DNA from 2 places in the Desulfitobacterium dehalogenans ATCC 51507 genome. Region 2 is predicted to be linked to the other one. Evidence: riboswitches for the same ligand, from Rfam matches in the RefSeq annotation. Region 2 holds a riboswitch; the other holds the start of a gene.
The links. Region 2 has a riboswitch for S-adenosylmethionine ahead of DESDE_RS06345 (trans-sulfuration enzyme family protein). Riboswitches for the same ligand answer to the same signal wherever they lie in the genome.
Positions count from the first base shown of each region.

Region 1: it holds a riboswitch for S-adenosylmethionine, as region 2 does, so the genes downstream of both, metA (homoserine O-acetyltransferase MetA) here and DESDE_RS06345 (trans-sulfuration enzyme family protein) in region 2, are expected to answer to the same signal.

Region 1 covers NC_018017.1:3,987,277-4,003,316, reverse strand. The annotation lists gene DESDE_RS19185 (uroporphyrinogen decarboxylase family protein) at 1-152, shown strand, start outside; gene DESDE_RS19180 (DUF2284 domain-containing protein) at 243-791, shown strand; gene DESDE_RS19175 (hypothetical protein) at 894-1,412, opposite strand; gene selD (selenide, water dikinase SelD) at 1,658-2,680, shown strand; gene yedF (sulfurtransferase-like selenium metabolism protein YedF) at 2,766-3,359, shown strand; gene DESDE_RS19160 (aminopeptidase P family protein) at 3,519-5,291, shown strand; gene DESDE_RS22840 (methyl-accepting chemotaxis protein) at 5,302-6,162, opposite strand; gene DESDE_RS19150 (exodeoxyribonuclease III) at 6,448-7,200, shown strand; gene DESDE_RS19145 (amino acid ABC transporter permease) at 7,455-8,120, shown strand; gene DESDE_RS19140 (amino acid ABC transporter permease) at 8,101-8,778, shown strand; gene DESDE_RS19135 (amino acid ABC transporter ATP-binding protein) at 8,789-9,538, shown strand; gene DESDE_RS19130 (cysteine ABC transporter substrate-binding protein) at 9,573-10,448, shown strand; SAM riboswitch class I at 11,351-11,457, shown strand; gene metA (homoserine O-acetyltransferase MetA) at 11,534-12,457, shown strand; gene DESDE_RS19120 (HDIG domain-containing metalloprotein) at 12,527-13,117, shown strand; gene serC (3-phosphoserine/phosphohydroxythreonine transaminase) at 13,616-14,698, shown strand; gene DESDE_RS19110 (phosphoglycerate dehydrogenase) at 14,725-15,888, shown strand; gene DESDE_RS19105 (DUF1015 domain-containing protein) at 15,919-16,040, shown strand, end outside.
Region 2 covers NC_018017.1:1,308,580-1,324,619, reverse strand. The annotation lists gene DESDE_RS06405 (LysO family transporter) at 29-955, opposite strand; gene tsaD (tRNA (adenosine(37)-N6)-threonylcarbamoyltransferase complex transferase subunit TsaD) at 1,373-2,392, opposite strand; gene rimI (ribosomal protein S18-alanine N-acetyltransferase) at 2,490-2,936, opposite strand; gene tsaB (tRNA (adenosine(37)-N6)-threonylcarbamoyltransferase complex dimerization subunit type 1 TsaB) at 2,933-3,649, opposite strand; gene tsaE (tRNA (adenosine(37)-N6)-threonylcarbamoyltransferase complex ATPase subunit type 1 TsaE) at 3,658-4,140, opposite strand; gene DESDE_RS06380 (amidohydrolase) at 4,261-5,430, opposite strand; gene DESDE_RS06375 (Tex family protein) at 5,481-7,646, opposite strand; gene DESDE_RS06370 (DUF4652 domain-containing protein) at 7,783-8,571, opposite strand; gene DESDE_RS06365 (homoserine dehydrogenase) at 8,843-9,871, opposite strand; SAM riboswitch class I at 9,979-10,080, opposite strand; gene larE (ATP-dependent sacrificial sulfur transferase LarE) at 10,190-10,993, opposite strand; gene DESDE_RS06350 (hypothetical protein) at 11,045-11,395, opposite strand; SAM riboswitch class I at 11,666-11,764, shown strand; gene DESDE_RS06345 (trans-sulfuration enzyme family protein) at 11,854-12,999, shown strand; gene DESDE_RS06340 (YczE/YyaS/YitT family protein) at 12,996-13,664, opposite strand; gene DESDE_RS06335 (TetR/AcrR family transcriptional regulator) at 14,157-14,807, opposite strand; gene DESDE_RS06330 (ribosomal maturation YjgA family protein) at 14,857-15,249, opposite strand; gene DESDE_RS06325 (GNAT family N-acetyltransferase) at 15,580-16,040, opposite strand, start outside.

The DNA of each region.
Region 1 (16,040 bases), 1.6 Mb from region 2:
TCGCCACCAGAGAAGTTGAGCGGGCTTGCACTAATTGCGGAAAGCACTACTTCATACCTTGCTTAACTCAAGGCTTAGGATTTAGCTCCTTCCCCGGTGTTTATGATTGTGTCAGTGAAGAAATCGACAAAATGAGTAAGAAAATGTTCTAAATAACATGTGGTGAATTTGTCTTGGATAAAAAGCCTTCGAAGCTTGTCTTCGAAGGCTTGCTTTTACAAGATGCATGGGAGAGGTGAGTTATGAACCCGGAAATTATGAAACTACTAGATTATTTAGAAACCCTTGGTGTTGCCCATAGTGCTCATATTGATACTAAAGATATTTCCTTTAATCCCGAATTCCGAAAGCAATGTGAGCAAAATGTATGTGGCAATTACAAAAAGAACTGGATGTGTCCACCTAACGTAGGGGACTTTGCAGAGCTTAAGGAAAAAGCTTTGCAGTATAAACAGGGCATAGTATTCCAGACCGTGCATCAATTGGAGGACTCCTTTGATTTTGAAGGGATGCAGGAAGGGATGGAAGAGCAAAACAGAATACTGAGAACATTTTTAGGATGGATCGAGGAAAATAGTCTGATCACGGACTTTCTATCCTTAGGTATTGGGCCATGTACGGTCTGTAGCCGTTGTTCTATTCTCGATGGCCAAGAATGCCGACTTCCTGATGAAGCAGTGGCTTCCGTAGAGTCTTACGGAATCGATGTCACATCCTTAGTGAAGTATTACGGTATACCCTATAATAACGGAATAAACACAGTGTCCTATATTAGCCTTGTCTTATTTTAGCTCTCCGCCTAAAAATAACCCTAACTTTAGCCAGCAGGATTGAACTGCTGGCTAAAGTTGTTTTCGTTATTCATAAATATAAAGAAGATGCTATGTGGTAATTTAACTTTCTGATTTTATAGCGTATACCAATCGTTCCTCAGGGGCTTCTTCAACAGGCCCGACAACGAGATAGTCGTATAAAGTCATATCAAACTTTTCACAGTTTAAAATGATCTCGCTCTTGCCTTCGGAGCCTTCGACCATGAACATGCGCAGATCCAGATTCGCTTTCCGGCCTTTACTGGTATAAAGCTCAAAGAATAGGGCATCGTTCAAGGCCGCTTTGGTTCGGTCGAAGGAGTCGGCACTGGTCAGTACAATCGAGTGCTTAAGGGTGGTATCCGTTAAGACGATTTCTTCCTCGGTACGTATATCTGTCAGATTAACAGACATAAAGGTTCCATCCTTATGCTTGTATTGGTGATCCAGCAAATAATTCTTGTTTAGCTCTCCAACAGAAAAATTCTTTTCCTGAGCAAAGCCTTCCAAAGTAAATAATTGATTAGAGCCTCCGAAGGAACAACCTGTTAATGTTATGACCATTACCAAGATAAGAGCTGTGATGATTTTCTTAGGCAAAACAATTCACTCCTTCAATCTTACGAGCTTCTATAGAGTTTTATCTATCTAGATTTTCGATTTTTAACGCTGTTTTCCTGCATATTCGACACTATATTTTTAATAGTTTGAAAAGATCAAGCCTTTCACTTTGCCTGGTAGCAAAACTGAAAGGTGGATACTTCTTAATCTGGTATAAATCGAATGAAAGCGTTATGATAGAATAAGAATTCTTACCTGGTGTTACAGAAAGGGGATTTTAACAAATGAAATCTTTTTTATCAAGCTGTACCACAGGGGGATGCGGAGCTAAAATCGGACCTGGTGAATTATCGAAAGTTCTTTCCTACTTGCCGGCTTTTCGGGACCCTAAGCTTTTGATAGGATTTGATGCTTCTGACGATGCGGCAGTTTATCAGATGGATGAGAACACAGCTATCGTTTCTACGGTAGATTTCTTTACACCTATGGTGGAGGACCCGCGAACCTTTGGGCGCATTGCCGCAGCTAATGCCTTAAGTGATGTTTATGCCATGGGAGGGACCCCTCTTTTTGCTCTGAATCTTGTCTGTTATCCTGAGCGAGAGGAAATCCAGACCTTAGGGGAGGTATTAGCAGGAGGGGCAGAGAAGCTCCAGGAAGCTGGAGCGGTTCTCTGTGGAGGGCATTCTATCTATGATCGAGAGCCCAAATATGGTTTGGCGGTCACAGGGTGGCTTAACCCACAGAAGATCTGGAAGAACAATACCCCCAAGCCTGGGGACCGACTGATTCTCACTAAACCCTTGGGGGTTGGCATTGTGATGGCCGCTCTACGGGGGGAAATGGCAGAAGCAGAGGCTGTTGAAGCAGCTCTTGCTTCCATGCAGCGTCTCAATAAGTATGCGGCTGAAAAAGCTCATGACTTCCCCATACATGCCTGCACAGATATAACCGGATTTGGACTCCTTGCTCATGCTCGGGAGATGGCCGGGGAATCTGCGACAATTGTTCTCTATCCTTCGGAGTTACCTTTTATTACTCAAGCCTATACTTATGCTAAAGAATATCTGCTAACCGCAGCCGGTCAACGCAATCGCAATTTCATGGTAGGAGCAGTGGAATTCGGGGATACCCCTTTTCCTTTACAGGAGCTAATGCTCGATCCCCAGACCTCTGGAGGGTTGCTTTTCAGTGTGCCTGGTGATTGTGCCCAAGAGGTTTTGCATGCCATGCAGGAGGTAGAGCCTAAGGCGGCGCTCATCGGGGAGGTAGTCACTCGCCAAGGTTTTCCCATTCTTCTTCGCTAAGGAAACGTTCACGCTGAAGGTACTTTCCCAAATAAAAAAACCACCGGCGGGTTGCTGGCGGATTCAGATAAGGAGGACGAATTCAATGACAACTATTGATGCCCTGGGACAAGTTTGCCCCATCCCTGTGATTCGTGCCAAGAAAGCCCTGGAGGAATTAGGTGAGGAAGGCGGAGTCGTGATCTTACTGGTAGATAACGATATATCACGGCAAAATCTCCAAAAGATGGCTGCAGGAATGGGATATCAGAGTGAATATCAGGAAAAAGAAAATGGCGTTATTGAGGTGACCATTGTTGCCGGAGAAGGCTGTGCTGTTGAAGGTTCAGGAACAGCGGTGGATTCAGGGCTTGTGGTCGCCATCGGACGAGATACTATGGGAGAAGGCAGCGAAGAATTGGGAAGAATTCTTCTCAAGAGTTTTATTTATTCCCTGACAGAGCTGACCCCACCCCCTACCCATCTTCTTTTCTTTAATTCAGGAGCCTATCTAACCGGTAGCGACTCTAATAGTATAGAAGACTTAAAAGCCATGGCGGATAAAGGAACCATCATTCAAACCTGCGGCACCTGCACCAACTATTATGGTATTACCGAGAAATTGGCAGTAGGAGAGATCGCCAATATGTATAGTATCGTCACCACTATGGCCGAGGCCAAGCGCCTAATTAATATTTAGGGCATACAGTGTTTATATCATCACCTTTCCTATTTACTCTTGTTTGCCTGGTCGTGTAAAATGATGGTATAAATCCCGGCCGGTAGGCACAGGATGAAGATAGTAAAGCAGTGATGGCAGTAAGGCGATGGAAACTTATAGTGTAAGTGAGGTAATATAATGGAAATTCAAGAACGAGTCGCGAAACTCAGAAAGCTGATGGAAGACAATGGCATGGATGCTTATATTATTCCCAGCTCCGACTCCCATCTCAGTGAATATGTAGCTGACCATTTCAAAAGCAGGCAGTGGATTTCAGGCTTTACCGGTTCCGCTGGGACGGTAGTCATTACTTTAAAGGATGCAGGTTTATGGACAGATGGCCGTTACTACATTCAAGCGGAACAACAGCTCCAAAATTCGGGAATTCGGTTGTTCCGAGCAGCTGATCCTAAAGTGCCCAGTTATACAGAGTGGATAAGAGAGCATTTACCGGAAGGAAGCGCCCTTGGTTTTGACGGACATGTCTTTTCAGCAAAACAGCTTAAAGATATGGAGAAGGAACTTGATGGAAAGATAGCCATAAAGTTTAACCAGGATTTGGTGGGACAATTATGGAAAGATCGTCCTTCCATTCCTGCTCAGAATATCTTTGTTCATGACGTAGGATACGCGGGACGTTCTCGGATAGAGAAGCTCAATGATCTTCGTCAGCAGATGAAGGGCAAGGGAGCCAATGTTCATTTGCTGACAGCCTTGGATGATATCGCCTGGCTCTTAAATATTCGGGGAGATGATGTTCCCAATAATCCGGTGACCATCGCGTATGTCCTGGTTGCTGAGGAGACCTGTTATTTATGTATCGACGAAGGAAAGGTCCCTGCTACGGTGAAAACCGAGCTTGAGGAAGATGGGATCCAAATTAAAGGCTATGCTGCTGTCACCGAACTTCTGCAGGGGCTTCAAGGGAATGATTCCATCCTTATAGACCCTGAGAGCGTCAACGCAGTCCTTTACCACGCCATCCATCCTCAAGTGAAAAAGGTAGAGGGAGCCAATCCCTCAACTCTGCTGAAGGCTATTAAAAATGAGACAGAGTTGGACAACTTAAGAACCAGTAATACTTATGACGGAGTAGCCATGGTTCGCTTTATCAAATGGCTTAAAACCGCCATTGGGAAGGAAGAAATCACAGAACTCTCGGCTGGAGATACTTTAGAAGCCTTGCGGAGGGAAAACAAGGAATGTGTGGGTTTAAGCTTCGATACCATTGCCGGATATAAGGATCATGCTGCCATGATGCACTACAAAGCTACTTCGGAAAACGCCTACACCTTAAAAGCTGAAGGATTCCTTTTGGTGGATTCAGGCGGTCAATACTTTGGCGGCACTACGGATATCACCCGTACCATTGTTTTGGGGCCGCTGACTGAAGAGGAAAAAAGAGATTTTACCCTGGTGCTGAAGGGACATATTGCCTTAGCTACGGTTAAATTCCTTTATGGCGCTACAGGATCTAACCTAGATGTCTTAGCCAGACAGCCGATCTGGAAATACGGCATGGATTACAAATGCGGTACAGGTCATGGGGTGGGCATGTTTTTGAATGTTCACGAAGGTCCTCAACGACTGAGCCAGATGCATAATGCCACAAAACTGGAAGACGGGATGATCCTGACCAATGAGCCCGGTATCTATAAAGAAGGAAAACATGGTATTCGCACCGAGAATATGATGGTGGTGATCAAGGATGAAGAGACCGAATTCGGTCAATTCATGCGCTTTGAAGCACTGACCTATTGCCCCATCGACTTAGCAGGTGTGGATCAAAGCCTACTGACCGATGAGGAGCAAACATGGCTGGATGAGTATAATAAAATGGTCTACGACAAACTTGAATCCTATTTGAATGAGGAAGAAAAAGCTTGGTTAGCTCAAGAAATCCGGATGTAGGGGGGTACCTTCACTTTTCCGAGCTTAGATTTTCGGCCAGGGAATCTAATTCTAAAGCAATAGCATTGGCTTGTTCTGTAGCAGCTGCAATATTACCGATAGCCTCAGCGACCTGCCCGATGGAAGAGCCGATTTCTATCATCTCAGTAAAGGTTTGAGAGCTGGCCGTTTGGATGGCATTCAGTATAGCTTCGATCTGCTTGATGGAAGCAGTGGTTTCGTTGGCTAGCTTGCGAATTTCTTCGGCAACGACACCAAACCCTCTGCCTTGTTCTCCCACACGCGCGGCCTCAATAGCAGCGTTGAGACCCAATAAATTAGTTTGATTGGCAATGCGTTTGATGAGGGAAAGAACATCGTCTGTTTTTTTAACCTGAGACTGCGATTCATTGACCAGATTAGTTAATGAATCGCAGACGGCAGAGATTTCTTCGGTCTGTGCGGAAATCTCTTGGATTGTGCTGGCTAGAACTCCCATACTTTGTGCTAATGATGTGGACATGTCCTTGAGATGATCTTGGCGGTCCACATTTTCCATTACGGCAATTGCCCCGATGATTTCCTTTTGCTTATTGCAAATCGGAAATGCTGTAGCAATAAAGGGAACACCCCACAAGGATTTATCGGATTTCACAACCACCCTGCGCTTTTCGTTAATTGCCCGATACAACCCGCTGCCTGCCTTTAAGGGAGCACCTATCGGGATTTTAAGATCCAATGTTCTTCCGGGTATGTAGACCAATTGCCTTTCGCGATCAGACATTCCAACACTGACATCACTGGTAAGCATGTCATTGATAAATGGTAAAACATAAGCGAAGTGGTTAAAGATTTCTTGATTTTCATCATGAGGTTGATTTTTCATAAGCATTGTGATTCTCTCCTTTATTTGTAGACTGAATATAAAAATACTTTCGACAGTCGACAGATTTAGTCCTGCAAAAGAAAGTAGGACCAAAGTCCTAAAGAAGTAAAGTCCCGCTTGGGTGACCCATCAAAGTTCTTATTAGTGCTTTACCTTTTAGAAGAGGTAAGGGAACTAAGCAATTGTATGTTGTAAAAAACCAATATAGGGATTAAAGTGGAAGATAAGAATTGATAAGGATTCAAATGTGTAGAAGAATTATGTGGTTTTTATAGGGGAGGAGAGAATAAAATGAAATTAATATCATGGAATGTTAATGGCCTGCGGGCTTGTCTAAATAAGGGCTTTATGGACTTTTTTGAACAGGAACAAGCGGATATCTTTTGCCTGCAGGAAACCAAACTTCAGGAAGAACAGATTCCTTTCCAATTGGAGGGGTATTACGCCTATTGGAATTTTGCTCAGAAGAAAGGATATTCCGGTACCGCAGTCTTTACAAAAAATGAACCGCTGAGTGTGTCCTATGGAATCGGTAAAGAAGAACATGATCAAGAAGGGCGAGTCATTACCCTTGAATTTGAAACCTTCTACCTGGTTACCGTCTACGCCCCGAACTCTCAAAGAGGTCTGGCTCGTTTAGATTATCGCATGACCTGGGAAGAAGAGTTTCTCAGTTATCTTAAAAGCCTGGAAAAGTCTAAACCGGTGATCTTTTGCGGAGATCTTAATGTTGCCCATACGGAGATCGATCTCAAAAACCCCAAATCCAACCGTAAAAACGCCGGTTTCTCTGATGAAGAACGGGCAAAGTTCAGTGGACTTCTTAAGAATGGCTTTATCGATACCTTCCGCCATTTCTACCCGGATAAAACAGATTCCTACACTTGGTGGTCCTATATGTTCAATGCTCGAACCAATAATGCAGGGTGGCGTATTGATTATTTTTGCGTCTCTGAAAGCTTGAAGAATGAACTTAAGGATGCCCTAATCTACGACAAAATAATGGGTTCAGATCATTGCCCGGTGGGCTTGGAAATTTTCTAATATAAATTATTAAAATTTTCTCAGCCTCTAAGCACTTTGAGGCTAAATTAAACAAGAAAATAAGGAGCTGACATCTCGTGAACTTATCCAGGTTCAAAGATGTTAGCTCCTTTTGCTTATTTAAAGAAATTAGTTATTGACATAGCGGTAACTAAAATATATAATTCCGATATGTCATAGTAAATATATATGAATTATATGAATAGACTTAGGGTATAGAAGTCCAGCAGATTTGACTGAAAGAGAGAACGGCCATGAACTTAAATTGGGAATTTATTCTTCAAAATATCCCTTTATATGAGAAAGCGGCATGGCTTACCTTAAAGCTTGCTTTCTGGGGGACATTGTTTTCTTTGCTCCTTGGCCTTATCTGCAGTGTAATAATCTATTACCGTGTACCTTTTTTAAAAACTATTGTGGGAGTCTATATAGAGCTCTCCCGGAATACCCCTTTGCTAATCCAGCTCTACTTTCTCTATTTTGGGCTAACGAAGCTGGGGGTGACCTTAAGTGAGACTACTTGTGCAATTCTTGGTCTTTCCTTTTTAGGAGGCAGCTATATGGCTGAGGCTTTCCGCGGCGGTATGGAGGCGGTGAGCAAATCCCAGATTGAATCTGGCTTAAGCTTAGGGTTTTCACGGTGGCAATTGATTCGTTATGTAGTATTCCCTCAGGCTTTGTCTTTTAGTGTCCCGGCCCTTGGCGCTAATTGTATCTTCTTGCTGAAAGAAACTTCCGTCGTCGGGGCTATCGCCATCCTGGACCTTATGAATGTAACCAAGGACCTCATCGGGATGTATTACCAGACCATTGAATCTCTCTTTATGCTGGTTGTTTCTTACTTGATCATTCTTTTGCCCCTATCGTTTTTCCTGACTTGGCTGGAGAGGAAGGTGCGTTATGCAGAGTTCGGCCATTGAGATGATCTTTACCTCACAAAATATAATGCGCCTGCTGGAGGGATTGCTGGTGACGGCACGAATAGCCTTCATCGCCATCTTAATTTCCACCTTTACGGGAATCCTCTTTGGTCTTCTCATGACTATAAAATCGAGGATGATCAAAGGGCTCTGCCGCCTTTATCTAGAAACCTTCAGAATTATTCCCGTCCTTGTCTGGTTATTCATCGGTTATTTCGGAATTACCGCGGCCTTTAATATCCATCTGGAGGGTGAGGTCATAGCTATTATTGTCTTTATTCTCTGGGGAACGGCAGAAATGGGTGACATCGTTAGAGGGGCCTTAGAATCCTTGCCACGACATCAGAGTGACTCCGGTAAAGCCTTGGGTTTAAGCTTTTGGAAGCTTTACCGATATATTTTAATTCCCCAGGCTGTAAGACGAATGCTTCCCGCCACGATTAATTTGGCTACACGGATGGTCAAAACCACCTCGCTTGTGGTTCTCATCGGCGTAGTGGAAGTTCTCAAGGTCGGTCAACAAATCATAGAGAACGCTCGTTTCACGGTACCCACTGCCTCCTTCTGGATTTATGGATTTATTTTTATGTTGTACTTCACCATGTGTTATCCGTTATCTCGTTTTGCAAAGAAGCTGGAAGCGAAGTGGAGCAGTTAGGGGTGATTAAATGAGTGTAGAGAAAAAGGAAGTAGTGTTGGAAATCAAAGCGTTGCACAAGGAGTATGTTGGCAAACCTGTTCTCAATGAGATTAATCTCCAAGTCCAGAGGGGTGAGGTTATTGTGGTTTTAGGGCCTTCCGGATGCGGGAAAAGCACCTTGCTCCGATGTCTTAATGGTCTTGAACCCATTCAAGGGGGAGATATTCTGCTTTCAGGTCAAAGCCTCATAGGAAAAAATGTTGACTGGAAAAAAATCCGTCAGCAGATCGGTATGGTCTTCCAGAACTATGATCTTTTTCCCCATATGACGGTGCTTGAGAATATTCTTCTTGGCCCCACGAAAGTTCAGAACAGGGGTAGAAGCCAAGTGCTGGAGCAAGCCAAGGTCCTCTTGGAAAGAGTCGGGTTATATGATAGAATAAACGTTTTTCCAAGGGAGTTGTCCGGAGGTCAGAAGCAGAGAATCGCTATCGTCAGGGCCTTATGTATGAATCCCGAGATTATGCTTTTTGACGAAGTGACAGCATCCCTTGATCCGGAAATGGTTCGAGAAGTTCTTGATGTTATGCTGGGTTTGGCCAAACAAGGAATGACCATGATTATCGTCACTCATGAAATGGGTTTCGCCCAGGCTGTGGCTGATCGAATCGTTTTCATGGATTCAGGTGATATTTGTGAGATTGCTGGACCTCAGGAGTTCTTTAATAATCCTCGCACGGATCGGGCTAGGCGATTTCTTAATATATTCCAATACTAGAGTACAAAAAAGCAAAGAAAGGTTGAGAGAAACGATGAAAAAGATGAAGAGATTATTGTCCCTCGCACTAGCAGGCGCTTTACTCCTTGGAGGGCTTGTGGGGTGCAGCCAAGCAGGAGCCAACCCAGCAAATAACTCAAATGGTACGTCCTCTGCAGGATCTTTAGAAGAGATTAAACAGCGTGGTACCTTAAGGATTGGAGTATTCAGCGACAAACCGCCTTTTGGGTATGTGGATTCCAATGGACAGAATCAAGGCTTTGACGTGGAAATTGCCAAGCGTTTTGCTAAAGACCTTTTGGGGGACGAATCCAAAGTGGAATTCGTATTGGTTGAGGCTGCCAACAGAGTCCCTTATCTCGAATCCAACAAGGTAGATATCATCATGGCTAATTTCACAGTCACGGAGGAAAGAAAGCAAAAGGTTGATTTTGCCAATCCTTACATGAAGGTTTCTCTAGGGCTCGTATCACCTGACGGGGCTCTGATTACCTCCATCGACCAGCTTAAAGGGAAGAAAGTTATTGTCAATAAAGGAACCACAGCTCAAGATTATTTAACCAAGAATCACCCTGACCTCGAACTTCTCAAGTATGATCAAAACACGGAAGCTTTTGAAGCTTTAAAAGATGGTCGAGGAGCCGCGTTAGCTCATGACAATACGGAAGTGCTTGCTTGGGCAAAATCTAATCCCGGCTTCACTGTAGGTGTACCTACTTTAGGCGGAACGGACACAATTGCTCCGGCAGTAAAGAAGGGCAACACCGAACTCTTAAACTGGATCAATCAAGAGTTGGAAGCGATTGGTAAAGAGGATTTTGTGGGGCAAGCTTATAAAAAGACTCTTCTCCCCGTGTACGGAGATGATGTAAAACCTGAAGAGTTAATTGTCGAAGGCGGAAAACTTTAGTAATAGAATAGGTCTAAGGATAATGAAGAGAAAGACGGTTCTCATCCTGCTTTTAGTTGGAGAGAGCCGTCTTCTAGTATGAAAAAGGCCCGGAAAGCTAGTTCTCCAGGATTTTGCTTTCGGCGTTCACTCCATAAGCTGCGCGGAGCAATCTAATCGCTCAAGACTTCCGCTGCGTCGGGTGCACCTGCGCCGCTAAGTATTCTCTGTGGTGAGGCGGCTTGGGCGAAACCCTCGCCCGGGTTTCGTGGCCAATTCGCTCCTCGAAAGCACTGCTTTCGCACTTGTTCTCAATGGCCGGTTGGAAACGTCCTGTTTCCAACCCGACTCCGCTGTAGTCTTTTCGCGAAGATTGCTACCCTGCTCGCTTAGAATCCGTTCTCTGCCTTAAAGCAAAATCCTTAGGCTGCTTTTCGGGTTTGAGGGGCGTGATGTGGGATAAGCTGCCTGATGACCTGAACAGCTTTTCATCATCTGCTGGTGCTGCCTCGCGGCATCGCCAGCCACCCTTAAAAAAACCCGGAAAAGAGTTGAAAAGACCCGCAAGTGTAGCTTTACGCACAAAAGGGAACGGCTTTAGCGGAAGAGCGACCGGGTCAACGAGGCTTTCTTAACGTAGCGAAGCCACCGGTTCACATGCAGAAAGCAGCGGGGTTTGGCGTAGCTGTTAAGAAAGCGAGTTGACCAGCTCTGGAGCTATAGAGTGAGCGTTGTGCGTAAAGCTACGCGACCCGAGCAAAAGCTTTTCCGCCTCTGCCCGTATGCCTACGACATGAAGGAATCTATTGTATTATATAGTGTGCTTCAATAATTTTGTTATAGAGCAGATTGACTTTAAAGAAAAGATATAATAATATAGTGCCAATGACGATTTTCATCGTCAGCAATTAAATACATCCCATTTCTTATCAAGAGTGGTGGAGGGACTGGCCCGATGAAACCCAGCAACCGGTATTCTGATGAATACAACGGTGCTAATTCCTGCGATGGAAGCATTGATAGATGAGAGAGGAACTTTTGGCGATGCCCTCTTTCTCGGAAAGAGGTTTTCTTTATTTTCCAAGTGTAATTGAAGGGAGAATACTATGCCGATTAATGTACCCGATGGCCTGCCTGCAGCAGAAATACTCACCAAAGAAGATGTCTTTATTATGGAAGAGAGGCGTGCCGAGCATCAGGACATTCGCCCTCTTAGCATTGTCATTCTAAATCTCATGCCCAATAAGATCGTGACGGAAACACAGATTCTTAGGCTCTTAGGGAATTCTCCTTTGCAAGTGGACATTACCCTTCTTTATCCGGAAACCCATCTCTCCAAGAATACCCCGGAAGAATACCTCATTAAGTATTATCAGACCTTTGACAGTATTAAAGATCAAAAATTTGACGGAATGATTATTACGGGTGCCCCCATTGAGCAGATGCCCTTTGAAGAGGTTGATTTTTGGCCGGAACTGCAGAAGATTATGGATTGGAGTAAGAGCAACGTCTTTTCCACGCTTTTCATTTGCTGGGGAGCCCAGGCGGGGCTTTATCACTTCTTTGGTGTTCCCAAGTATCCTTTACAAGCAAAAATGTTCGGCGTATTCCCTCATACCTTAAACTGCAAGGATATCCGTTTGCTCAGAGGCTTTGATGATGTCTTTTATGTTCCCCACTCCAGGCATACAGAGGTAAGAAAAGAAGATATTGTCAAGGTGCCGGAGTTGGAGATTCTTTCGGAATCTGAGGAGTCCGGAGTCTATCTCATCGGGACCAAGGGCGGTCGGCAGATTTTTGTTACAGGTCATTCCGAATACGATCCTCACACCCTAAAATCGGAGTATGATCGGGATATATCCCAAGGGCTACCCATCACTATTCCTCAGAACTACTATCCTGGGGATGATCCCATGAAGACCCCCATCGTCAAGTGGAGAGGTCATTCTAATTTGCTTTTTGCCAATTGGCTGAACTACTACGTCTATCAGGAAACACCCTATAACCTTGAAGAATTAGGCAATATCTAAGTTCTAGGTCTAATCATTCTATTGAGACTGTTAAGACCAACCATAAACTATGAGAAAGAAGGATGTCGGATGCTGGATTATACACGGGATAGAGAGGCTGCTTGGCAACTTCTCAATGACTATGTAAAAAGTGAGACCTTATTGCGTCACTCCATAACGGTGGAAGCTGTGATGCGCCATTTTGCCTCCCTTTATCAAGAAGATCCTGACCTTTGGGGAAATATCGGGTTATTGCATGATATCGACTTTGAGATGTACCCTGATCAACACTGTCGCAAAACCCGGGAGATCCTTACTCCCAAAGGATTGCCGGAGGAGTTCATCCGGGCTATTGAAAGCCATGGTTATGGTCTGGTCCATGATGTAGAACCCCGGGAGAACGTGGAAAAAGTTTTGTTTACCATCGATGAATTAACAGGCTTGGTCTCAGCCACAGCCTTGCTTCGTCCCAGCAAGAGCCTTCATGACCTGACCACCAAATCGGTCAAAAAGAAATGGAAGCAAAAAAGCTTCGCTGAGAATGTCAACAGGGAAGTCATTGAAGCCGGTGCCAACCGCCTGGGTAAGGACTTAAATGAAATCATCGAAGAGACCATTAATGGAATGCGCGCCATCGCGTCTGAGATCGGCTTAGAAGGCAATGTCGAAGCAGGGAAATAATTATTTTAGCCATAACACTTGACAAAAAGGCCTGTAATAGATTAGAATCATAACAGCGTAGATCTATAGTCCAACACGATGAAGGGACATCCGGTGCCGAATATGTGTAGAGAGCTGACGGTTGGTGCAAGTCAGTCATAGAAGCGAAGCGGATTCCATCCTGGAGTGGCCAATGATGAATTGTGACGGGTTCCGCCCGATATCGCGGACATAAGTTGGCCGATTACGGCAACATGGGTGGCAACGCGGGAATAACCTCTCGTCCCTGATTTGGGATGAGAGGTTTTATTTATTATCCGCGCCGCACTACCATAGTTTCTCCTTAACGACACGAAGGAGGAAGGTGGTAGGGCTTACTGCCCGTAAACCGTAAAGGCTGGAACTTGGGTGGCACCGCGGAATACCCGCCCCAAAGACTGGGGTGGGTTTTTATCTACCCTGGACAACCCAATATATGTTAACATTCATAAATATTTATAAATAAGGGGGATATTTCAAATGAAAAGAGTGTACAATTTTTCAGCAGGGCCGGCAGTATTGCCTGAAGAAGTTCTAAGAGAAGCCGCAGAGGAAATGCTGGATTACCAGGGAACGGGCATGTCCGTTATGGAGATGAGCCACCGTTCCAAGACGATTGAGGGGATGATGAATGAGGCCGCCCAGGACCTAAGAGAGTTGCTTAATATTCCTGAACATTATAAAATTCTCTTTCTTCAGGGAGGGGCGTCCCAACAGTTTGCCATGATTCCCATGAACCTTATGAAGAATCGGGTGGCGGATCATCTGAATACAGGACAGTGGGCCAAGAAAGCCATTTCCGAAGGAAAGCTGTACGGAAAGATTAATGTCATCGCTTCATCAGAGGACCAGAACTATTCCTATATTCCAGACCTTAAAGATTTAAAATTCTCCGAGGATGCGGACTATGTCTACATCTGCCACAACAATACCATCTTTGGAACCAAGTTTAATAAACTTCCTGATGTGGGGGATAAACCCTTGATTGCCGATATGTCCTCGAATTTTCTATCTGAACCCATTGATGTTACAAAATATGGACTTATTTTTGCCGGAGCCCAAAAGAATGTGGGTCCTGCCGGGGTCGTGATTGTCATTATTCGTGAGGACCTCATCACGGAGGATGTTTTGCCGGGGACCCCCACGATGCTCAAATATAAAGTCCATTTCGATAACAACTCCGCCTATAATACACCGCCGGTCTATGGAATATATATCTGCGGTAAAGTGTTCAAATGGCTCAAAAAACTGGGCGGACTGGAGGCTATGAAAAAGATTAACGAGGAAAAGGCTGCCATCCTTTATGATTACTTGGATGCCAGTGACATGTTTAAAGGAACTGTGGTGAAAAAGGATCGCTCCTTAATGAATGTTCCCTTCGTGACAGGCTCTGAGGAGTTGGATGCCAAGTTTATCAAAGAAGCCAAGGCCGCAGGTTTTGAGAACCTTAAAGGCTATCGTACAGTGGGAGGGATGAGGGCCAGCATTTACAATGCCATGCCGATCCAAGGGGTCAAGGATTTAGTGGAGTTTATGAAAAAGTTTGAAGCAGAAAATAAGTAAGAATTATAAAAAGAGGAGTGTTTTTAATGTTTAAAATCAATTGCCTGAATAATATTTCCGAAGCGGGATTAAAGCTTTTTACCGATCACTATATTAATGTAGACCGTTACGAAGATGCTAACGGTATCCTTGTCCGCAGTACCTCTATGCACGATCTGGAATTACCTCCTGATATTGAGGCCATTGCTCGAGCTGGAGCTGGAGTCAATAACATCCCCTTGGATAAATGCGCTGAAAAAGGAATCGTCGTCTTTAACACCCCTGGTGCCAATGCCAATGGGGTAAAGGAGATGGTGATTGCCACCATGATTATGGCTGCCCGGAATCTTGTGGGAGGAGTTAACTGGGTTAGCTCCTGTCAGACGGATCCCGAAGTTGCCAAACTGGTTGAAAAGAATAAAGCTAAATTTGCCGGAACAGAAATCAAAGGCAAGAAGCTGGGAGTCATAGGCTTAGGTGCCATCGGCGTCTTGGTAGCCAATGCCGCCAATAAAATGGAAATGGATGTTTGCGGTTATGACCCCTATATTTCTGTTGAACATGCCTGGAAGCTGTCTAAATATATTAAACCCATCAAAAGTGTAGAAGACATTTATCGGGAATGTGATTTCATTACCATCCATGTCCCCTTAACCGATTCCAACCGTGGAATGCTCAATAAACAAGCTTTTGAGCAAATGAAAGACGGCGTGATTATCCTGAATTTCTCCAGGGATACCCTGGTGGATGAAGATGCTTTGCTTGAAGCTCTCGGCACAGGAAAGGTTGCCAAATATGTGACAGACTTCCCTAACCCAAAAGTCTGCGGAGTGGAAGGGGTTATTGCCATTCCTCATCTAGGAGCATCCACAGCGGAATCCGAAGAAAACTGTGCGGTCATGGCTGTAGAGCAGATGATGAATTACCTTGAGCATGGCAATATCAAGAATTCTGTCAATTTCCCCAATTGTGATATGGGAGTATGCACCCAAGCCGGGCGGATTGCCATCAATCATAAAAACGTCCCCAATATGCTAGGTCAATTCACCTCTACCTTAGCCAAAGAAAATGTCAATATCTCGGACTTAATGAACAAAAGCAAAGGGTCCTATGCCTATACCCTTATCGATATCGAAACTCCGGCCGGTCCAGAGATGATTGCCAAACTCAGAGAAATTGACGGCGTACTGAGAGTCCGCGTCATAAAATAAGCTGAATTCAATTCAAGAGGAGGGAATACTTTGGCAAGGATTAGACCCTTTCAAGCCATAAGACCCAGGGAAGATGTAGCAAGGAAAGTAGCTGCCCTCCCTTATGATGTATACAACCGCGAAGAGGCCCTTGAAGAAATAAAAAAAGAACC
Region 2 (16,040 bases):
CGATAAATACTTAAATGGCTTTCCTGATCTAACCTAAAACCAGGGGTACCAAAACCGGAACCAGAAGAGATAAAGAAAGCCCGCTAATTATAGCTACGATACCGATACCTTTAGGTCCCACCGCCACCAAGAGAGGAAGGGTCGAATCCATAGCTGTCGCTCCACTGGGAGCAACAAGGGCCAACGGCCCCACCCTTTTAGCTAAAAAAGGGACAAAAATAATCGCTAAAACTTCTCTAAATATATTACTCAAAAAAGCGATAGTACCCAAGGAGACCGAGTGAAGGTCGGAGATCAAAACCCCAGATAGGCTGTACCATCCAAACCCAGCACCAACTGCTCCTCCCTCCCGAAGCTCCCATCCAAAGCACAATCCTACCACCATAGCCGCTACAATACTACCGAGCACCACACCCACAGGTGCTAAAAACACCTGCCAACCAACTTTGAGCATATGTCTCCAAATATCGCGATTCAGACCTAAATCGATGCCTACCATGACCAGAGTAAAATCAAGAGCTAACGTTGTAATCGTTGGTAAGTATGCTGTCCAAGCCTGGGGAAATAAAAGAATCCCGCCGAAAATTCCTGCAATAAACGCCCCAATAATTGCGCAAGTCATCTGATAGGGATGAGCTGCCTCAGTACTGTTCACTTCCATCTTATCTTGCTGCGGAAGCATGGGCGACTTCCCAATGAAAACTCTTTCTAATAGCCAAACAGCCACTACACTTCCTATAATTGCCGCAACTGCAAATAAGAAGGCCTGCAATCCGAAGCTCCCTAATTGTGAAAGAGTGTTCTGGTCCACTCCGATCCGTAAACCCATGGTCAACAAGAGAATCAATACCCCGATCATCATCCCTCGTCCCGCTTGGTTCAAGATAACCCTAGGCAATAAACGAAACCATCCCACGAAAGCTCCTGCTATAAGACAAACAAATAATATCCACATGTTTGTTCTCCGTTCTTATAAATAAATTAATTTTAAGCCGTTAACTAAGGGCTCTCCCCCATGGTATGAGAAACTCTTTAAACACATGCTTCTATTTTATCTCGAACAAAGGATAAAAGAAAAGTACCTTGTACTACTTTTCATATTTTTAAGTTATCCCCATCTCCATCCCTTCATAATATCCCTTGTCCCTGACTTATCCACATTATCCACAGGGTCTGTGGGTAATTATGTCCAATGTTCCTCCTCAAATTCAACACCTCTCAACCCGCTAATACCAGTTAGTCACAGAGTTATCCACATTGTCCACAGAATTAACTATCCACAGAACATATTATCCCTTTTCAAAATTTCTTGCCCGAATGTCCTATTTCGAGAAAAAGAAAGGGGGTATAGTCCTATTCGAACTATACTCCCTTAAGCCAGATTCAGTCCCGGTATAGCATTCAAATTCCAAGGAGCATAATCCTTAGCTAAATAACGGTAGTATCCGGCTGCCGCGATCATGGCTCCATTATCCGTGCAGAGAACCGGAGGTGGATAACTAAAGGCAACACCCCGTTTTTGGGTTGCCTCAGTGAGACGTTTCCTTAGTGAAGTATTGGCTGCCACTCCTCCGGCAAGGACTAGGGTAGGAGCCTTTGTTTTTTCCAAGGCCAGCAAGGTCTTACGCACTAAGACATCTACGATGGCCTCCTGGAAAGAAGCTGCCACATCAGCAACATTCACCGTCTCGCCCTTCATTCGCGCTGAATTCAAGGTATTGAGCACAGCGGACTTCACTCCGCTAAAGCTGAAATCAAGACTGCCGGGTTCAAGCATAGCTCTTGGGAATTCGTAGGCATGAGGATCCCCTTCAAGAGCGGCCTTTTGAATATAAGGTCCTCCAGGATAACCCAACCCTAAGGTCCGAGCTACCTTATCTAAAGCCTCCCCTGCAGCGTCATCCCGAGTATGTCCAAGGACTTGATACTTCCCATGCCCTTCAAAATGCACCAAATGGGAATGCCCTCCCGAGACGAGGAGAGCCAATAAAGGAAACTTCAGCTCCGGATCATGGAGAAAGTTCGCATAAATATGTCCTTCTAAATGGTTAATTCCCAGCAACGGAATCCCTGCCGCATAAGCCATAGCCTTTGCCCCCGCCACTCCTACAAGAAGAGAGCCCACAAGCCCCGGTCCATAGGTCACTGCAATTCCCGCCAAATCTCCAAACTCCATCTTCGCCCCTTGCAAAGCTTCCTCTACAACACTTTGCAAATGTAGGATATGCTCCCGTGAAGCCACTTCCGGCACGACTCCACCGTATTTTTGATGGGTCTTGATCTGCGATGAAATAATATGACTGAGCAGATCACGGCCATTGCGAAGCACGGCCGCTGAGGTCTCATCACAGCTTGTCTCAATTCCAAGTATATTAATATCTTTATTGTTCACCAGCAACCTCCCGATATCTGCCTACTTTCCTTCACCAGAAAAAGACATCTCTTCTTATAGAGATACTCGCCACCGCTCAGTATGGCAAAGACTATCTCTACTCTTTGCCTATATCAAGCCACATAATAAGGGCATCTTCACGATTATCTGAGTAATAGCCTTTACGAACCCCCGCAGTTGCAAAACCTAGGCGTTCGTACAGTCTTTGAGCAGAGACATTGGAGGCTCGTACCTCAAGGGTCATACGCTCCATGCCTTCCTTAACCATCAAATCGATCACAGAGCGCATCAGGAACTCTCCTCCGCCCATCCCCTGATACCCCGGTGCTATAGCCACATTGGTAATATGTCCTTCTTCGAGTATAAACCATAACCCCATATAGCCGATGATATTGCCCTCGTGTTCCAAGCAAAAGTACCGTGCATACTCATTATCTCTCAGCTCACTGACAAAAGACTGGGGAGCCCAAGGTGCCGGAAAGCAAGCATGCTCTATCTCCAGAATTGTGGATAAATCACTCTCTTGCATGGGGCGAATCATCATTTCCCCTTTAGCGCCTCCTCTTTCTTAGCCCAATTGACCTCAGCTTCCGATAACCGAATGTAATAAGGTTCCACAAGCTTCCCCTGGGTTCCCTTCTGCCATTCATTCCAAACACAACGAACAGTATACGCTCCCCGTGGTAAAGCCAAATAATCCGGGAGAAGCACCGCCTTATTCCCTAAGGTGGTCTTAATCTTCTCTTTATAGCGCGAAACGGCGTCACCGATAAAAACAATGGCTTTATCCTGTTCCGCCAATTCCTTAAGCCAAAGAGCTGGCTCTACCGCGAAAGGATCCCGGCTTCGTATGGGGATTTCCTCTCCTTCCGACCATCGGTACCGAGCTGTATACCATTCATTCTTTCTTGCATCAAGAATAGGTACGATTTCTTCCGGTCGGCTATGTCCGGCCCAAGCCAAAGAATCCAAGGAAAGCACACCTACTAAGGGAAGTTTGAGCACTTGAGCCAAGCCCTGAGCTGTGGCAATCCCAATACGGATTCCCGTAAAAGAGCCTGGTCCCCGCACCACACCAATAAAATCGAGATCTTGAAGCTTCCAGGCTGATGCCTCTAAGACTTGATCCAATACAGGAATCAACCGCTCCGAATGGGTTTTGGATGTATGCAAAAAGCCTTCCGCCACCAGCTGCCCGTCCTCTGCCAAGGCTAAAGCTGTGACTTTGGTGGTAGTATCGATGGTGAGATACTTCATAGATCCTCCTAATATTCAAAAGGAATAATATCTTTGAGCCGTTCTACCCAGGCTTCCGAATGAGAAGAAAAGCCGATTCTGCGTGGTTCCTCCCCTGATCCTTCAATCCTGATCTCTAATGAATCATCGGGTAAGATGTCCTCTGCAATTCCCGGCCATTCAATCAAGCAAATAGTATCTTCTTGAAAGGCATCCTCTACTCCGATTATTTCTACCTCTTCTGGATAACGCAAACGATATAAATCCATGTGGATTAACCGCACCGGATTATCCCGAGCTATCCCTGAATACTCAATCTGAAAAGTAAAGGTCGGACTGGTCATGGGTTCTTGTACTGCTAAAGCCTTCCCAACTCCTTTGGCTAATGCAGTTTTTCCCGCACCCAAATCACCGAAGAGGCACACCACATCTCCCCCACGAAGCGCTTTTCCTAAATTGTATCCAAGGGCATGAGTACAATCTGCGCTTAGGCTTTGAACTTCTAGGTCCATTCTGACCGTCCTTTCCTTTAACTATTCGTTCTAAAATCTGGTTCGCTTCAGGTATTACCCTGAGGTTTGGCTAAGCGCCCACGGAAGCGAAATGATGCCGGCCCCGGCCCCCCGGAAAGCCTAATCCCTAATGATTTTGCCGTTAATAATGACAGTCTCAGGATGTGATTTTAAAACAAAAGGATGTTCACTCCAAATAACGATATCCGCATCTTTACCCACTTCCAAGGATCCTAGGCGATGATCCACGCCCATAATTTCTGCCGGATTAATAGTGATGGCCTTTAAAGCTTCTTCTTCATCCATACCGGCTCGTGCTACCAGCGCTGCACAAAGGGGCAATTGTTCGATGGGAGTCACCGGATGATCTGTGATAATTGCTACCTTAACGCCTGCTTGTGTTAGGACATTAGGAGTTTCAAAGGATTTATCTTTCAACTCCACCTTAGCCCGATTAATTAATGAAGGACCCACAACAGCAGGATATCCATATTCTGCGATTTCCTCAGCAATCTTATGTCCCTCAGTGCAATGTTCAATGACCAGATCTACATTAAATTCTTTAGCAATGCGAATAGCGGTCATAATATCATCAGCCCGATGAGCATGGGCCCGTAAAGGAATCTCACGTTTAATCACACGAATCAAGCTTTCCATTCCCAGATCCCGCTCGGGCACTTTTTCTGGATCTTCAATACCTTGCTCCAACTTTTCCAGATAGGTCTCAGCATCCACTAGAGCTTGTCGAAGAAGTGCCGCAGTGGCCATACGTGTCATGGGCATCTTCTTTTGTTCACCGCCATAGACCATTTTGGGATTCTCACCAAAGGCCACCTTTAGCCCTGCAGGTTCCCGTACGATCATCTTATCCACGACTTTGCCGACTGTTTTCAACACTACGCCTGTACCACCAATGACATTGCCGCTGCCCGGTGTGGAAAACACTGCGGTGACTCCCCCTAAACGAGCATCCCGTAAACCTTCATCCTCTGGATTAATACCATCAATTGCACGCAGTTCAGGGGTGATCGGCTCAGTCATTTCATTGAGATCATCCCCTTCACTTTGGTAAATCTCCTCTCCCAGTCCCACGTGACAGTGGGCGTCAATAAAGCCGGGTAAAACAAACTTATCCTGGGCTTCGATGATCTCTGCTCCCTCAGGAGCAACCAGATTCTCCCCAATGGCTTTAATTTGTGTGCCTTCCACTAAGATGCTTCCGATGAATTCTTGGCCTTTCATGGTCTTAATGCGACCGTTACGGATAAAAAGGCTCGTATTTGCGTTCATGATTACCTCCGTTATGAATAGTATAGTCGTTGAAATCCTTATATATAGGGCTATATAGATACCATTGCGTCTGCAGCGATTTCCCTCATAGACAGACTGACTCGCTCACGGGCGGTGTCGATACCTAGGACACGGACTTTAACGATGTCTCCCACGGAAAGCACTTCCATGGGATGCCTGATAAACTTCTCACTGATTTGAGATATATGCACCAAACCGTCGTGTTTGACTCCTATATCAATAAAAGCTCCAAAATCAACGATATTCCTGACGGTTCCTTCGAGGATCATTCCAGTCTGTAAATCCTCTAGATGGGTAACATCCTGACGTAGTTTTGGTCGGGGCAAATCCTCCCGAGGATCCCGGCCAGGGCGTTGCAGAGCGGCAAGAATATCTTTGACCGTGGGAACCCCGGCACTGAATTCCCGAGCACATTCCTCCGGATCCAATTGGGCAATCCCCAATCGCACCTCATTGGGGCGTTCTCGTAGATCTGTTAGAGCGAATCCTGCCTTGTGCAAAATATTTTGAGCAAGGTCATAAGATTCCGGATGAACCGGTGTATTTTCCAGAGGGTTGACCCCTTCGGGAATACGAATAAAGCCGGCGCACTGAACAAATGTCTGCTCACCTAGACGAGGGACCTTTTTAAGCTGATCCCGTTTTTGGAACTTCCCGTGGTTTTCCCGATAAGCCACAATATTTTTGGCAATGGTAGGTTTAAGACCTGCTACATATTGAAGGAGAGATGGTGAGGCGGTATTCAGATCTACACCAACAGCATTAACTGCCGATTCCACTACTCCATGTAGGGATTCTTCAAGGCGTTTGGGTTGAACATCATGCTGATACTGCCCAACTCCTACGGCCTTGGGTTCTATTTTAACAAGCTCAGCCAAGGGGTCCTGTAAGCGCCGAGCTATGGAGACTGCGCTACGTAATGAGAGATCAAAGTCCGGAAACTCTTCTCCCGCCAGCTTCGACGCAGAGTACACTGAAGCTCCAGCTTCACTCACGATGATATACTCCGAAGCTAAGCCACTTTCCCTAATCATTTCTGCAGTAACTTCCTCTGTTTCTCGAGAGGCTGTGCCATTTCCAATGGCGATCACATCTACATGATATTTTCCGATAGCATCTCTAAGCATTCTTTTCGCTTCTTCCCGCTTGTTTTGGGGAGGATGGGGATAAATAACCCCTACATGAAAGAGCTTGCCAGTATCATCAACTACAGCAAATTTACACCCCGTTCGGAATCCCGGGTCTAACCCCAGTACCACTTTCCCACGCACTGGAGGTTGCAGTAAGAGTTGCCTCAAATTCTCGGCAAAGACTCTGATAGCTTGTTCTTCGGCTTTTTCGGTTAGAGCACCCCGAATTTCTCTCTCTATAGAAGGTGCTATTAAGCGTTTATATGCATCATCCGCAGCTGAACGTACAATCTCCGCTGCGGGCCCTTGCTTCACAAAAGCCTGTTCGATTAGGGCTAAAATATGCTCTGAAGGAACTTCCACTTTCACATTAAGGAGCTCTTCCTTTTCTCCTCGGTTCAAAGCAAGGATGCGATGAGGAGGCAGTTTTTTCACAGGCTCCCGATAATCATAATACATCTCATAGGCTGAGCGCTCTTCTGCTTTTTTCGCTGAAGCTATGATATCACCAAGGCGGAAAGTAGCTTCCCGAATCTTTTTGCGCATAGCAGCATCATCGGAGATCATTTCTGCAATAATGTCTGAGGCTCCATTGATTGCCTCTTCTGGCGTTTCTACACCAAGTTCAGGATTTATATATTTTTGAGCTTCTATAAGCGGCTGAGCCTTGTGATATTGTTCAAGAATCCATAATGCTAGAGGCTCAAGTCCCTTTTCTTTAGCCATGGTAGCCCGAGTCCGTCGTTTTTGTTTGTAGGGCCGATAGAGGTCTTCTACTTCTTGAAGAATTGTGGCCTTCTCAATCTGATTCGCCAACTCCTCAGTAAGTTTACCTTGTTCTTCAATTAAACGCAGAACCTCACTTTTGCGTTGCTTTAAATTTCTTAAATACTCCAAACGCTCAACAATACTGCGCAGGGCGTTCTCATCCAACTCACCGGTCGCTTCTTTACGATAGCGAGCTATAAAGGGAATAGTGTTCCCCCCGTCCAAGAGTTGTATGGCTTCTTTAACTTGATGGGCTCGCAAGGTAAGTTCTTGCGCAATAATTTCCACAAATTCCAAAGGATAATCCCTCCTGCTAGTTCTCAATTTTTTATTATACCATTCTTTTAGCAAAAAGCTAAAGAAAGATGGAGAAACTAACAAAGCAAGCCCGCCAGGACCTGCTTGTAAAAAACTAGACCTTATTTATTATGCTTTAAGAAACAATGTCTCGTTGTGATAAAGTATCAATGTCTTTCAGGGGAACACGGATTTCTCCCTTCTCTATACAAAATCCATTAACATCCATGAGATTAATATAAAGAACTAGATCATCTCCCACTTGTTCAAAATCTACAACCTCTTGATTAAGTTTTTGATAGGCGGGGTAAAGAATCTCCGCCTTACCGGTAGCTCTAGTAACCTTAACCAGCTCACCACCCTTAGAAACTATACCATGAGCAAAGCCGACTATAATGATAAACTCGTTATCATTAAGCCAGTGAATCTTCTTTTTTGGAGTGTATCTTCCTTCTGGAGCAAAAGAATGCCACATTTTAACTCGGTAGTTCTGGTCTAGCTGCAGTCGCAACCAACTACTGCTCGCACTATCTTTGATATAAATATCGCCGATGGTTTCCCATTCATCTGGGTAGATATAAGCTGTATATTGCTTATTTGGCGAACTGCCATGAACCACATAATTCCCCTGTAAAATAAAGGCAGGAACATAGGGATTGGTATTAATACGAAAAAGCTGTTCAGTTTGCTCGGTGATAGCTGGTTTCGGAGTCTCGTCTTCCACTGCTCCGCTATCAGGTTCACTTGGACCAGCTGCTGCTGCGGTCTTTACTTTCTTAACATAAGCGGCATAATTGGCTCTTTGCTGTTGGATTCTTTGCTGTGGAGTTTGTTCGGGATTGGTGACCAGCGTTGTCGAATAAGTCAGTTCCTCTGAACCGGGCCCTTTAAAAAAGGCACTTAAAGGAAAGATACCAAAATTCAAGAACAAGGTACAGAATACCACTCCTAGGAAAAACAAGGTGCCGCGAGTGATTCTTCGTTTCTTGATAATGCTCCCTCCCTAAACTTTACTTCCACTTGAATCGAGTAATACCATTATTTACCATGTCTTTATAGTAGGTTCTCTATTACTGTTTCTCATTCCTTCTTTTAGCAAAGATATGTCAAATCACCCTACGAATCGTGTAGATAAAAAGGAAATCATCAAAAAACGAACTAGCATAAACTAGTTCGCTCATATGATCCTGCCTTATTTAACGAGCTGCATTTCCTATGCTGCGCTCTACAACTACTTTCTTTGCAATCTCAACGATATCGGACAAGACCGCTCCCCCTGTGGCCAATCCGCCAGCACCAGGTCCCTTCCAAAAAAGATCACCCACCAACTGCGTTTCCAGGGATAGGCCATTATCCACGCCGGAGACATGACTTAGAATTGCTTCCCTAGATAACCACTGCACACCAACCTTAGCAATAATTCCTTCCCGACTTTTTTCCAGTCCTGACGAAGACTGATCAATGATGGATGCCTCGGCAACTAATTTAGGCACTCGTCCCTGTCTTTTTTGCTCCGCGACCTCTTCCGGGGTTAGCCCTTGGATTCCTTTAATCTCCACCTCTTCAAGAGGAATATCCAGATCAAAGCATTCCCGACAGAGAATAACAAGTTTACACGCCGCATCTAAACCAGTTACATCCATGGTCGGATCACTTTCCGCATAACCAGCCTCTTGCGCTTCTTGCAAAGCCTCCTCATAGCCTTTCTCTGACTCCACCATTTGAGTCAGAATATAATTAGTGGTCCCATTTAAAATTCCACAAATTTTTTTCACCTGGTCTCCGGCTAGCCCATATTGAATGGTTCTAAGAATCGGAATCCCTCCCAAGACGCTCCCTTCATAAAGCAAGCAGATTCCTTTACGCTGGGCTATTTCTTGTAATTCCGCGCCATGAAGAGCCAGTAATAGCTTATTGGCTGTCACTACATGCTTTCCTTTATCTAGCGCCTCTTTGATATAAGAATAGGTGGGATGTTCACCTCCCATAACTTCCACTACTACTTCAATCTCCGGGTCATCGAGAATATCTTGAGGTTTCTGTGTTAGAATAACCCCCTCAATTGCTCGCTCTTTACTTATATCTTGAACAAGGGCCTTGCTTACGACCAGTGTGATCCCCAGTTTGCGAAGAATTTTGTTTGAATGGAGTAGTATTCCTTTTACCACCCCTTGGCCCACGTTCCCACATCCTAATAGACCAATACTCACTGTATTTTCCTTCATCTCTCTATTCCTCCTCTTCGTCGGTCCTTGACGGTGCCTGCAATGTTATAACTAGAGCAAATAAAAAGCCCTTCCATATTCCAGGAAGAGCTTATGTCTTATATTTTTGCTCATCTTCCAGGAATAATCCTGCTGGAATTAGCACCACTGCCACATAGGCCGGTTGCCGGGTTTCATCGGGCCAGTCCCTCCGCCACTCTGGATGAGAAGTATTCAATTTTTCATTATTATATGACAGTAAACAAAGTAATGTCAATAGAGCAGAGTGATATATTACAGAACAATGTGATCCCTTCACTGTAGAACTATGAAGTAATGCTACAGAATTGGTATTCCTTCGTTTAGACTGCCGCTTCGAAAACCCTCTAAATCCAGAGTAACATAGGTAAACCCTAATTCCTTGAGGGGCTTGACGATAGTATCGAGGTCCAGTTCCATAAGTTTCAAAAAATCTTCTTTAGGAATTTCCAATCGGGCCACATCCTGGTGATAACGCACTCTTAAATTTTTAAATCCTAGTTCTTTAAGTAAAGTTTCCGCTTTCTCTACGCGCCGAAGCTTTTCGATCGTGATCTCCTCTCCGTAGGGAAAACGAGAAGATAGACAAGGACTGGAGGGCTTATCCCAAGTTGAAAGTCCCATCTTCTTGGAAAATTGACGAATCTCTTCTTTGCTCAAGCCCGCTTCTTGTAACGGACTCCTTACCCCCAAGGCTCTCGCTGCTTGCATGCCAGGACGGTAATCTTTTAGATCATCAGCATTACTCCCATCAAGAACCCAATTAATCTTCTTCTCTTGGGCAATGCTCAAAAGCTTTGTAAACAGCTCATTTTTGCAATGAAAACAACGGTTCTGAGGGTTCTTTACAAACTCCTCCTTGTCCATTTCTTCAGTTTTAATTACTAAAAACTTTGCCCCAAACTCTTTAACCTGCTGCAAAGCATTGTTATAATCAGCAGAAGGCATCGTTTCCGAAGCACCGATGACAGCAAGACAATGATCCCCTAAAGTTTCATGAACTACTTTTAAGAGAAAGGTGCTGTCCACCCCACCCGAAAAAGCTACCACAACTGATTCCATTTCCTTAATGATTTGCTTTAAGTGATTCAGCTTTGCTTGCATGATTTACCTCCAGATTACTCAAACTTAATTAAATTTCACGCTTTAATCGATCTATTCTTTAGAATTATCGCTAACATAGTAGTTTCTCAGCCTCTCCATTCTTTCAGAATACTCCTCTTGAGTCAAGATTCCTTGCCCGACTAATTCCGAAAGCACTTTCGTATAGCGTTCTAATTCTTTCATCTTTTTACTTGAAACTTTCTTATGATTGTAAAACTGTATAACCTCTTCTAATTCATTATTATCCAGCACCCCGATATCCCGCAACCTGACCAGGCTTAACTCACCTTCCTCATTAACCGCAACATCATTGGAGCTTTGGATCAATGGCTGTATAGCCAGCCTTACAGCAAGAAAGATAATAATGAAAAGTAATATTGGATATACAAGGATTGCCTCCATTGTTATGACTCTCCCCTCTTTTTCATACCTTACTCCTTTACACAGTCATGAATTTTCTCTCGGTTAGGGTACTCTCTAATGCTTGCACACATGGAACTGAATTTTAGCTCCGCTTAACTAAGATATTCTCAAAAAGCTAGGATTTTCCTCTTTTCAGAACGAAGTACACTAGAACACGAAAAATTCACTTGCAAAGCCCATAGGAATAGTATAGTATTATCTAAATATCTTATTAAGCTAAAACGAATTAAATATGGACTTATGTCAAAGCTCTTATCGAGAGTGGCGGAGGGACTGGCCCAATGAAGCCCGGCAACCTGCATATGTGAGGTGCTAAATCCAGAGAACTATTAGGTTCGAAGATAAGAGGACGTGGAAACAATTCACGACCTCTTTCGAGGTCGTTTTTGTTTACGCACAACAACTTTATTGATTGCTCAAGTGTCTAAAGAGGAGGAATGAGAATGAATATTTTAACCGAACTGGCTCAGATCGGCAACCGCCGAGATCCCAATGGAGCGATTAGCTTTCCAATTTACCATTCATCCACCTTTGCTCACCCTGGCTTCGGTGAAAGCACAGGCTTTGATTACTCACGAACCGGCAACCCTACCCGCCAAATTCTGGAAGACGCTATGGCAAGCATAGAAGAAGGTACCAAAGGGTTTGCTTTTTCTTCAGGCATGGGCGCCATCACCACTATTCTCTCCTTATTTTCTCAAGGAGATCATCTCCTTGTTACAGAAGATCTTTATGGGGGAACCTATCGCATCCTTAAGGAAGTCTTCAACCGCTTTGGTCTTCAAGTGACCTTTGTGGATTCCAGCAATCTCAGGGCCATAGAAAAAGAGATCCGCCCCGACACAAAAGCCATCTTCACCGAAACACCGACCAACCCTCTAATGAAGGTTGCCGACCTTAAGGGGATCGCTTCCTTGTGCCAGATGCACGGTCTCTTAAATATAGTGGACAATACTTTTCTTACACCCTATTTGCAAAAACCACTGAACCTGGGTGCAGACATTGTTATTCATAGTGGCACCAAATATCTCGGTGGTCATAATGATGTCGTGGCGGGCCTCGTAGTGGTTCAAGGAGAAGAGCTTGCAGCTCGCTTTGGACGTTTGCAGAACTCTCTCGGCGCTACATTAGGCCCCCAAGATTCCTGGCTAATTATCCGGGGTTTGAAAACCTTGGCCCTGCGCATGAGAGCACAAGAAGAAAATGCCCTCCAGATTGCACAATGGCTGGAGATGCATCCCCTTGTCACCGAGGTCTATTATCCCGGACTTGAGCATCATCCCGGATATGCAACTCAGCTTGAACAAGCCCGAGGCTTTGGTGCTATGCTATCTTTCCGAGTAAAAAGTCCCAGCTTAATCCCCGAAATATTAAAATCTCTCAAGATTATTTCCTATGCAGAGAGCCTTGGTGGTGTAGAATCTCTAATCACTTATCCCGCTACCCAAACCCATGCTGATATTCCTCACGAAGTAAGGGCAAGGCTTGGGGTGGACGATTGTCTTCTCCGGTTATCCCTAGGTATCGAAGCCGCCGAGGATCTCATTGGAGATTTAGAACAAGCTTTAAAGCAGATGCTTTAGGCATCTTCTCCAACGGATTTCTTATAAAACCCCTTCAGATTCTTAACGGTCTCATCAATGGTCTCATGTTTGACCGAAGTCGCATCAAATTTCACCCAAGCAAAGACCGTTTGTACGCAGATCCCTATTCCAAATGCAGAAATAACTGTACCAATTCCTACGGGTCCGCCCAAAATCCAGCCGATCAAACATACCGTTACTTCAATAATCCCACGGCAAAGCCCTATCGATAATTTAGTCTTTCTCTCTAAAGCCACCATTAGACTATCCCTTGGGCCTGCTCCAAAACCAGAGGCAATATAGAGATAGGAGCTAAAGGCGCAAAGGAATAATCCAAGGATGAGCATAATCATCCCTGGAATAAAACTCTGCATCTCAGGGATTAGTTTTAAGGGTAACAGTAAGTCAATATAAATTCCGATAGCAAATATATTAAAGATAGTGCCAATACCCAACTTCTCTCCAAGCAAAACGACTATGATAGAGATCACCAAACTGGCCACTATAGAAACATTTCCAATTGTGATGCCGACAGTATCGGCAGTCCCCCGATGGAACACATCCCAGGGGGCATAACCTAAATTGGCTTTCATGGTCATAACAATTCCGAAGGATAGTAAAAAAGTGCCTAAAAATAAATACACAAGCCTTTTCCACAAATTCATATCCGCACTTCTCCTCAATATCTCCTGATTGATTATCTAATAAGTGTAACATTTTATTGAGCACATTTCCAAACCTTTATTTTATTTCTAACGTATATCTTACTCATAAAACGGTATTAGGACCGGGAGAAGACAAAGACTAAAGTGGAAGCCATAGCGGAGCTGTAGCGTCATTGACCCAGTTTGAGCCGGAGATTATGAAAGTGTTTGTAGGAAAGGCTTTATGAGCACCTCACAACCAAAAGAAGGCTAATGCTTGTAATGATAAAAAACGCGATACCTGTTAGATAAAACGTAAACTGTACCGCTGAACTTCCAACTATAGAAATTGTTTGACCGATAGTTATCGTAAAAAAGCTTCTCTTCCATGGCTGTTTTGTATTGGTTGAATTGATACTCATACTCACATCTCCTATTTCTAAAATATACCGACGTTTGGTATGTATCTTTTTAAAATAATAGCTATTCTCTACATCCACCTGTAAAGAATAGCTATTTCTGTTTTTGGGAAAGCGAATGGAGTTCGTTAATGGATTGAAGAACCTCTTCCGTAAATATAGGGACCCCTATTTCTTCAAATACATTTCTTGCAAAGAAAATTATGTCCTTTAACTCATTGGGAGTCCAAGAATACATCCACGGGTTAAACCAAACGTTAAAAAATAAGAGAATCATCTGGGCAAGCCGACGGGGTTGAGCTGTATGAATGGATCCATCTCTAATACCTTCCTCAATAACACCTGTAAGCAGGTCGGCTGCAGAGCCCATAGTATCTCGCATATGAAGAGCCAATAATTGAGGATTTCTAAGAAACGGCGGTACGGTCTGATCGAGAGCCTCGTGTTGGGCCGATTGTATAGAAAACATAAGCATCTTACAAAGTTTATCCAACCCGGATATGCCGGTATCGTGAGCAACTGTTTTTATATCCGCTATCCCCTGCTCAGCTAATCTTTTATTCACCGCATCCATAATTTCTTCTTTTGACTTGAAGTGATGATAAATAGCGCCTTTACTCAAATCTCCCAATTCATCGATGATATCCTGTATCGTCGTATGCTCATATCCTTTGGACATAAATAATTTCATGGATGTATCGAGAATGCGGTTTATCGTTACTTCAGGATATTTATTCCGTGCCATAGTAGTACTCCATCTTTATATACATACTTTAAGTATGTATACGTATATGTCAAGGTAGGTAAGAGTTTATCAACCTATCTATAACTGCTCCCACCGCTACTCCGATGGTATAGGCTACTAAATCCCTCCACAAAAAGCCATACCCTAGCACCAAACCACCCAGCCGGGTTTGCCTTATAGCATCAATCCAGGGAGCATGATAAAGCTGACTGATTTCAATTCCAAAGGTGAAAAGCAAAGCTACTGCAGCAAGCCAGCCGGTTCCTTTCAACCTGAAAATAAAGCAAAACATAAAGAAAACCATAAGTGCCCATAAGGCATCTCCCAAGTAAAGATTGATTGTATAGGGCAAATACCCCGAAAACTGCCGGCTGCTTAAGCCAAGTATTATTGTTACTCCAACAAAGATAAGGTAAGTCCATCGATTTCTTTTTGCTGCCATAATCATTTCCTCTTTAAAACAATAACAACTATGCTTCAGTAACTCCTCCGGTGCTGATTATACTTAATTCTTCTCCACCTGTTTTAAGCATACAGAGTTATCCCATTAAAAGCAATTTTAATAAACTGAGTACGGAAAGTGTAACGAGGCCGATTCCCCCGCTCCTTTCCGTTAACTTTATCTTCTCATCGGGCAAGGGGAGCCTTTCCCTCACCCAGTCAATATATCTTTTACTATAGGTAAGTGTAACAATACTATTCCTGCAAATAGCACAAAAATCCATAAAACCATACTAAACCACTCAGGCATCGCTCACCCCCACAGGTTAAGTTAAGACTGAAGATTATAATTTGCTCTGTTTATTCTGGCCATTAGATATTCATCTTCATATTTTCCATTTCTTATTGCCGCCAAGCGCTTTATTCCTTCTTTTTCAAATCCAAACCTTTCATACAAATGTATGGCTCTAGCATTGTCTACAAATACAGTTAATTCGATTCTAACTAACATTAGCCAGTTGTCCGCAACATCTATAAGTCTTCCTAACAAGGCACTGCCAACACCCTGATTTTGGTAGTCTTTATGAATCATTATACCGATAGCACCACTATGCCGCATGCGATGATTAGGATATACCGTTAAGCCTGCACTTCCTATTATCACTTCCTGTCCATCTTGAAGCCTGGCTACCGCCACAAATTGATGCTGGTTGACATCTAAGTTGGCGATAAACTCCTCATTCCTCTTTGCCCGCTCGGACGGAATGCCTAGAACATTTTCAAAAACGCCAG